DNA from 3 places in the Micromonospora sp. NPDC047707 genome. Region 2 is predicted to be linked to each of the others. Evidence: riboswitches for the same ligand, from Rfam matches in the RefSeq annotation. Region 2 holds a riboswitch; each other region holds the start of a gene.
The links. A riboswitch is a leader RNA that binds a small molecule or an ion and turns the genes downstream of it on or off. The one in region 2 is predicted to bind S-adenosylmethionine.
Positions count from the first base shown of each region.

Region 1 (2,254 bases), on a different contig from region 2:
TGCCTCGCCGAAGTCGAGGACGGTGACGTGCCCGAGCGAGTCGCGTAGCGCCTCGGCCAGCGTGATCGCCGCGTCCTGGCTGGTCAGCGTCGTGGGCAGGTGGATGATCCAGCGTGGCGCGTCCATCGCACTCCTCTTCGCTGGTCGGGGCGCCGAGGCGGGCGGGGGCGGACGGCAACCGCCCGGGTTGGCTGCCGTCCGGAGCCCGGCACCCGCCCCGGGCCAGCTCGTGGGTGTTGACCGACGTTCTTGAGCGCCGGGGCGACCGGCCGTGCCGCCCCGGCAACCCGGGCGTCCACCCGGGGTGAGCCGGTCCCGTTTGCCGACGAGGGCCGCCTCGCGGTCAACATATGATACTTAGTATCAGGAGAGCAAGAGCTGTGATGCCAGGAACTTGATGTCATAAGCGAGCGGTGGTCAGATGGTGGTGCCGACGAGGGAGCACCACCATGCCAGTGACGCCGTACTACGAGCGCATCGCCACCGAGATCCGGGACCGCATCCGGTCCGGTGACCTCAAGCCGGGGGACAAGTTGCCATCGATTTCCGAGCTGTGTGCCCATTACGGGGTTTCCACGCAGGTCATCCGCTCCGCGATGCTGATCCTGCGAGCCGAGGGCCTGGTGGAGGGCCATCAGGGACGCGGTGTCTACGTGCGGGAGCGGGGGGACTGAGGGGCCGATCGCACAGATGGATCAGCTCCAAAGCGCGCCAACCGCGGTCTTCGTCCCTGCGGAGTAGGTCACATCTGGCCACAGCGTGGGAACGGGCGGTGGACAGCCGGCTGGCGATGCTTAGACTCGGCGGCACAACTGCATACCTCATCCAGAGGGGCTGAGGGATACGGCCCGACGACGCCCCGGCAACCACCCCGCGCGCTCACCGCAGAGCGACCGGCGGGGCAGGTGCCAATTCCGTCCCCGCCGCAGAGCGCGACGCGGGGAAAGATGAGAGGAATCTCGACATGACGTCGACGCTCGCCGCCTCCGGCATCGACACCGCCGCCGGCCCCGCCCGCGCCCTGGTCTGCCGCGCCTGTTCGGCCCGCTACCCGCTCGCCGCCCAGCACGCCTGCTACGAGTGTTTCGGGCCGCTGGAGGTCGACTACGACGCCGCCGCCCTCGCCGCCGTCACCCGCGAGCAGATCGAGGCGGGCCCGCAGAACATCTGGCGGTACGCCGCGCTGCTCCCCGCCGGTCAGGACCCGGCCACCCGGGTCACCCTCGACCCCGGGCTGACCCCCCTGGTGGCCGCGCCGCACCTCGCCGCCGAGCTGGGCATCACCGCGCCGCTGTGGGTCAAGGACGACAGCGCCAACCCGACGCACTCCTTCAAGGACCGGGTGGTCTCGGTGGCGCTGACCGCCGCGCGGGCGCTCGGCTTCAGCCGGTTCGCCTGCGCCTCCACCGGCAACCTGGCCAACTCGGTCGCCGCGCACGCGGCCCGCGCCGGCGCGCCGTCGGTGGTCTTCATCCCCAGCGACCTGGAGCAGGGCAAGGTGATCACCACCGCCGTGTACGGGGGTGACCTGGTCGCCATCGACGGGTCGTACGACGACGTGAACCGGCTCTGCGGCGAGCTGGTGGAGACCGACGAGTTCGAGGACACGGCTTTCGTCAACGTGAACGTGCGCCCCTACTACGCCGAGGGGTCGAAGACGCTCGGGTACGAGGTGGCCGAGCAGCTCGGCTGGCGGATCCCCGCCCAGGTGGTGATCCCGATGGCCTCGGGCGAACTGCTGACGAAGATCGACAAGGCGTTCAGCGAACTCGTCGAGATCGGGCTGGTGGAGGCTCCGGCCGGCGGCTGGAAGGTGTTCGGCGCGCAGTCGGCCGGCTGCAACCCGATCGCCACCGCGCTGCACGCCGGCAGCGACACCGTCATCCCGGTCAAGCCGACCGGCATCGCGAAGTCGCTGAACATCGGCGACCCGGCCGCCGGCCTGTACGCCCTCGAAGCGGTCCGGCGCACCGGGGGCTGGATGGAGTACGTCGACGACGACGAGATCCGCGCCGGCATCCAGCTGCTCGCCCGGACCACCGGCGTCTTCGCCGAGACGGCCGGCGGGGTGACCGTGGCCGTGCTGCGCAAGCTCGTCGAGTCCGGCCGCCTCGACCCGGCCGCCGAGACGGTCGTCTTCAACACCGGCGAGGGCCTGAAGACACTCGACGCCGTCGCCGGCCAGGTCGGCCCCACCCACCGGATCAAGCCGTCCCTCCGCGCCGCCCGCGACGCCGGCCTCCTCGGCTGACCG
Region 1 is NZ_JBEYSU010000002.1:47,093-49,346, forward strand. Features, by position in the region: gene AB0873_RS02425 (hypothetical protein) at 1-126, opposite strand, end outside; gene AB0873_RS02430 (winged helix-turn-helix domain-containing protein) at 450-674, shown strand; SAM riboswitch class I at 819-954, shown strand; gene thrC (threonine synthase) at 965-2,251, shown strand.
Region 1: linked by a shared signal. The riboswitch ahead of thrC (threonine synthase) and the one ahead of AB0873_RS18435 (hypothetical protein) in region 2 are both predicted to bind S-adenosylmethionine.

Region 2 (2,254 bases):
AGGGCGCGCAGATCACGCCGCAAAGCGACCTGTACGCCCTCGGCTGCGTCCTGCATGAACTCCTCGCCGGGCAGCGGGTGTTCGCCGGCCGCAGCGACTTCGAGCTGTGGAGCCAGCACGTCAGCGAACCGCCACCACCCCTGCGTACGCTCCGCCCCGACGTGCCCGCAGCGATCGAGGAGCTGATCCTCGAACTGCTGGCCAAAGCCCCTGAGGACCGGCCCGCCGAGGCCTACGACGTCTACGAGCGGCTGCTGCCGTTCCTGCCCCTACCCGGATCGCCCTCGCCCGCCTCCGATCCCGCACGCAGCACAATGCCCGACCCGACGCTGGTGTACCGCCGACCCAACTCGCCACGTCGCCGGCCCGAGCCCGCGCCCGTGGTCCCCACCCCACGGAGCGAGACGTCGGCCGTTGATCCAGCGGCGATCCTGCGCACCGGGGTTCGAGACGCGATCAAGGCGGCCATCGCGCAATCCGACGATCTGCTCGACGACGAACGCTTCGCCCAGGCGGCCGAGGTACTCGAGCAGGTGATCGGGCCCGCCAGCGCCGCGCTCGGCGCCGAAAGCCCCCGCGTGCTGGGGCTGCGTTCACGTCGCGCCGCCATCCTCATCATCGGCGGGGACTTCCGGCGCGCGCTACCGGAGTTCGACGCCCTCGCCGCCGCGTACGCCCGTACCGCCGGCCCCACCAGCGAGGACGCGTTGGAGTGCCTCCGGCAGGCAGCCCACTGTCGGGCCGAACTCGGTCAAGCCACCACTGCCCTGCGCCAGTTCCGGCAGGTGCTGACCCACGTACGCGCCGCCTCCGGCGACGCCTCGCCCACCGCTCTCGACCTACGCCGCAACATCGGCATGCTGTTGCTCTCCGAAGGTAAGGCCGCGGAGGCCGTCGATGAGCTGCAGCCGCTGTACGACGACCTCTGTGTCGTGTACGGCCCGCAGCACGAGGAGACCCGGGAAGTCGCCGACGTGCTTGCCCGGCTCCGATTCGCCGCCGGCCGATAGTCCGTCCAAGGCATCCGCTCGCCGCGGTCATTGCGTGCCATCGCCTGCCTGACTCCAGGGTTGCCGCCGTCGTTGATGATCTCTACGCTGATCCAGCGTCACGAGTGGTCAGCGTCAAGCCTCCCGGCTTGCTGACCCGGCAACCGCGCGGCCCGCGCACGGTGCCCCCGGGAGAAGACCAGGCCGACCGCAAGCTGCGGTCCGGCAAGAGCGGGTGCCTCGGGGCACCGGAAGGTGAGTTCGCTGTGCCGTTCGAAGAGCCGGACCTGGCCGCTTTCGCGGTCTGCTTGACCTGCGGGGACCTCCAGGGTGGAATCCCGCGCGAGCAGCGGTGCCGCTGTCAGCCGCGTACGCCAGACTGGGAGCAGCAGTGGCAGGGGCAGGACATCGCCAGTGACCTCGACCTGTGTGTGTTGTGCGTCCGGGACATCGTGACCACTCGCACCCGGTGGTCGTGGCTGGGCTGCGGCACCTGCCGGAGGGTGTCGCAGGTCGTCGGCGAATGGTACGGCCACCGCGCCGCGCTGCCGCTGGGACGGCACTCGATCATGAACGGCGACATAGTCGAGCTACCGGCGACGACGGCCACCGAGGTCGCTGGCTCGCTGATAGCCGCAACGCAACGTTGGAACGCACTGCGCGAGTGGCAGCAGGGGGAGTTCGACCGGCTCGCCGAGCCACTGCGCGCAGCCGGCCCGAGCGTGCCCCTGGTCGAGTGGCAGCGGCGGTGGCCGCCATCGCTCGGGGCAAGCGTCGATGCGTTCGACCGCTATGGCGTCGTGCCCGTACCCGCCGATCTCAGCACCCTGCGGCAAGCACAGGTCCGGTTCCGCTCCTCGGCGCGTTGACCCCTAACCCTGCCCGATGGGCCCGCTCGCCCTGTTGGGCCGATCAGTACAGCGCCCGCCATACAGCGCCGGAGCTTTCACTGCGGACTCCTGCCAACCGCTCCCGCAGCACTTCGGCGAACGCTGGGCTGTCTCCGGCTCGGCGCAGCGGCCCGGTCAGCTGTACCAGGTCCCGCATGTGAAGGAGCGTGGCGAAGCCGTCCCAGCGCGCCAGGTCATAGCCGTACACCTCAGCGAACGCATCAGCCCAATCCTGCCCGCGCCCGTAGCGGATGGCTGCGTGCCACGATGGGATCAGGTCAATTTCCCGCGGACCGTAGGACACCCAGTCCCAGTCGCCGAGAACAACAGCGTCTGGACCGGCAGCGGTGTCCCACAGCAGGTTTCCCGCCCAGG
Region 2 is NZ_JBEYSU010000015.1:132,039-134,292, forward strand. Features, by position in the region: gene AB0873_RS18430 (serine/threonine-protein kinase) at 1-1,010, shown strand, start outside; SAM riboswitch class IV at 1,107-1,227, shown strand; gene AB0873_RS18435 (hypothetical protein) at 1,256-1,858, shown strand; gene AB0873_RS18440 (aminoglycoside phosphotransferase family protein) at 1,902-2,254, opposite strand, start outside.

Region 3 (2,254 bases), on a different contig from region 2:
CAGCGTGGTGGTCGCGCAGGTGCGTACCACCGCGAGCGACCTGCTGGTCGCCTCCGGCATCAACCAGGAGGAGGCGAACCGCTGGATCCGTAGGGCCTTCGGCGAGCTGGAGCAGTCGCCGGGGCGGCCGGCCGAACCGGCGGAGGGCGGCCCGAAGCCGCCCACCGCCCCGCCGATCGGCTGACCGGAGGGTTCAGCCCAGCGTGGCGAGCGCGGCGAGCAGCGCGTCCACGTGCTCCTCGGTGCTGCCCAGGCCGATGCTGGCCCGGAGCGCCGTCGGCGGCAGGTCACGCCGGCCGCTGCGCCCGGCCGCCTCGGTGAGCAGGCGGCGGGCGAGCGGGTGGGCGCAGAACAGGCCGTCGCGTACCCCGATGTCGTGATGCGCGGCGAGGTGGGCCGCGACCTCGGCCGAGTCCCGGCCGGCCACCACGAACGAGGCGATCCCCACCCGCGGCGCGTCCGGGCCGAAGGTGCGCAGCTCCACCACGTGCGGCAGCGCCGCGATGCCGTCGCGCAGCCGGGCCAGCAGCGCCTGCTCGGCGTCGTGGAGCGCGGCGCGGTCGGCTCCGCTGAGCGCGGCGCACACCGCGGCGAGGGCCACCGCGCCGAGGAGGTTCGGGGTGCCGGCCTCGTGCCGGGCCGGCCCGGTCGCCCACCGGACGTCGTGGGTGGCCGCCCCGACGTGGCTGGTCGCCCCGCCACCCGCCAGGTACGGCGGTGCCGCGTCCAGCCAGTCGGCCCGCCCGACGAGGACGCCCGCGCCGAACGGCGCGTACAGCTTGTGGCCGGAGACGGCCAGGTAGTCGACGTCGAGAACGTGGAGGTCGACGGGGGCGTGCGGGGCGAGCTGGGCGGCGTCCACCGCGATCCGGGCCCGGTGCCGGCGGGCCACCCGGGCCAGCTCGGCGACCGGCCACCGCTCGCCGGTCACGTTGCTCGCCCCGGTCACCGCGACCAGCACCGGCAGGTCCCGGTCGGGGGTGGTGCCCCGGCGCAGCTCGCCGAGGGCGGCGTCGAGCGCGCGGACCGCCCCGGCGGGGTCCTCCGGCACCGGCAGCCGTACCGAGCCGCGCGGCCAGGGCAGCAGGTTGGCGTGGTGTTCCCCGCCGAACGTCACCACCGTGGCCCCGGGCGGCAGCGCCCGGGCCAGCAGGTTGAGCGCGTCCGTGGTGTTCCGGGTGAAGACCACGTGGTCGTCCGCCCGGGCGCCGACGAAGTCGCCGACCGTCTGCCGGGCCCGCTCGTAGGCCAGCGTGCAGCGCCGCGACAGCGCCCCGGCGCCCCGGTGCACGCTCGCGTACCAGGGCAGCAGCTCCGCCACCGCGTCGGCCGCGGCCCGCGCGCAGGGCGCGGTGGCCGCGTAGTCGAGGTTGATCTGACCGGGTACGCCGAGCACGTCGAGCGGCCCGGCCGCCGCCCGCGACGGCACCGGCGGGGGTACGAGAGTGAGGGTCATGCGGCACCTCCGGGTCCAGGGACCCCGGGTGGGCACACGGGCGGGGTCCGCGCTTGCCCAGCACACGGATCGGGCCGGGCCCGGTCATCACCCGGGGCACCCCACCGCGAACCTCGACGAGGGTTGCCGGCCAGCAAGCCGGGGCTTGACGCTGGCGCTCGTGACCTGCAGGCAGCATAGCGGTCCCCGGTGCGGCCGGTCCGGCCGGCCGGCGGTCCGGCCGGCCGGCGGTGCGGCCGGTCCGGCGGGCCGGCGGTGACTACGCTGACGGCATGGCCGACACCCCGCCCGGCGCGGCCCCGCCGCCGCCGACCGCCGCCCCTGTCCCCCCGCCGGCCGAGGGCCTGACGAAGGCCCCCCGGCGTCGGGTCAGCTGGGTACGCGCCCTGGTGCTGGCCGTGGTGATCCTCTTCATCGCCGGCTGTGCGGTCTTCATGGTCTGGACCCTCGGCGAGAGCCTCGGCGGCGAGGCGCTGCTGATCGGGGTCATCGCGGCGGTCCTGCCGGTTCCGGTGCTGGTGTCCTGCTTCCTCTGGCTCGACCGGTACGAGCCGGAGCCACTGAAGTACCTGATCTTCTGCTTCGCCTGGGGGGCGTTCGTCTCCACCGCCGCCTCCCTGACGGTGAACAACTTCGCCGCCGACTCGTTCGAGCGGCTGAACCTCCCGACCACGCTCACCGCGGTGCTGGTCGCGCCGTTCATCGAGGAGTTGACCAAGGCGCTCGGGCCGATCCTCCTGCTGATCTTCCGGCGCCGGGAGTTCTCCGGCATCACCGACGCCCTGGTCTACTGCGGGC
Region 3 is NZ_JBEYSU010000002.1:65,882-68,135, forward strand. Features, by position in the region: gene AB0873_RS02500 (FUSC family protein) at 1-184, shown strand, start outside; gene AB0873_RS02505 (aminotransferase class V-fold PLP-dependent enzyme) at 194-1,456, opposite strand; SAM riboswitch class IV at 1,501-1,622, opposite strand; gene AB0873_RS02510 (PrsW family intramembrane metalloprotease) at 1,729-2,254, shown strand, end outside.
Region 3: linked by a shared signal. The riboswitch ahead of AB0873_RS02505 (aminotransferase class V-fold PLP-dependent enzyme) and the one ahead of AB0873_RS18435 (hypothetical protein) in region 2 are both predicted to bind S-adenosylmethionine.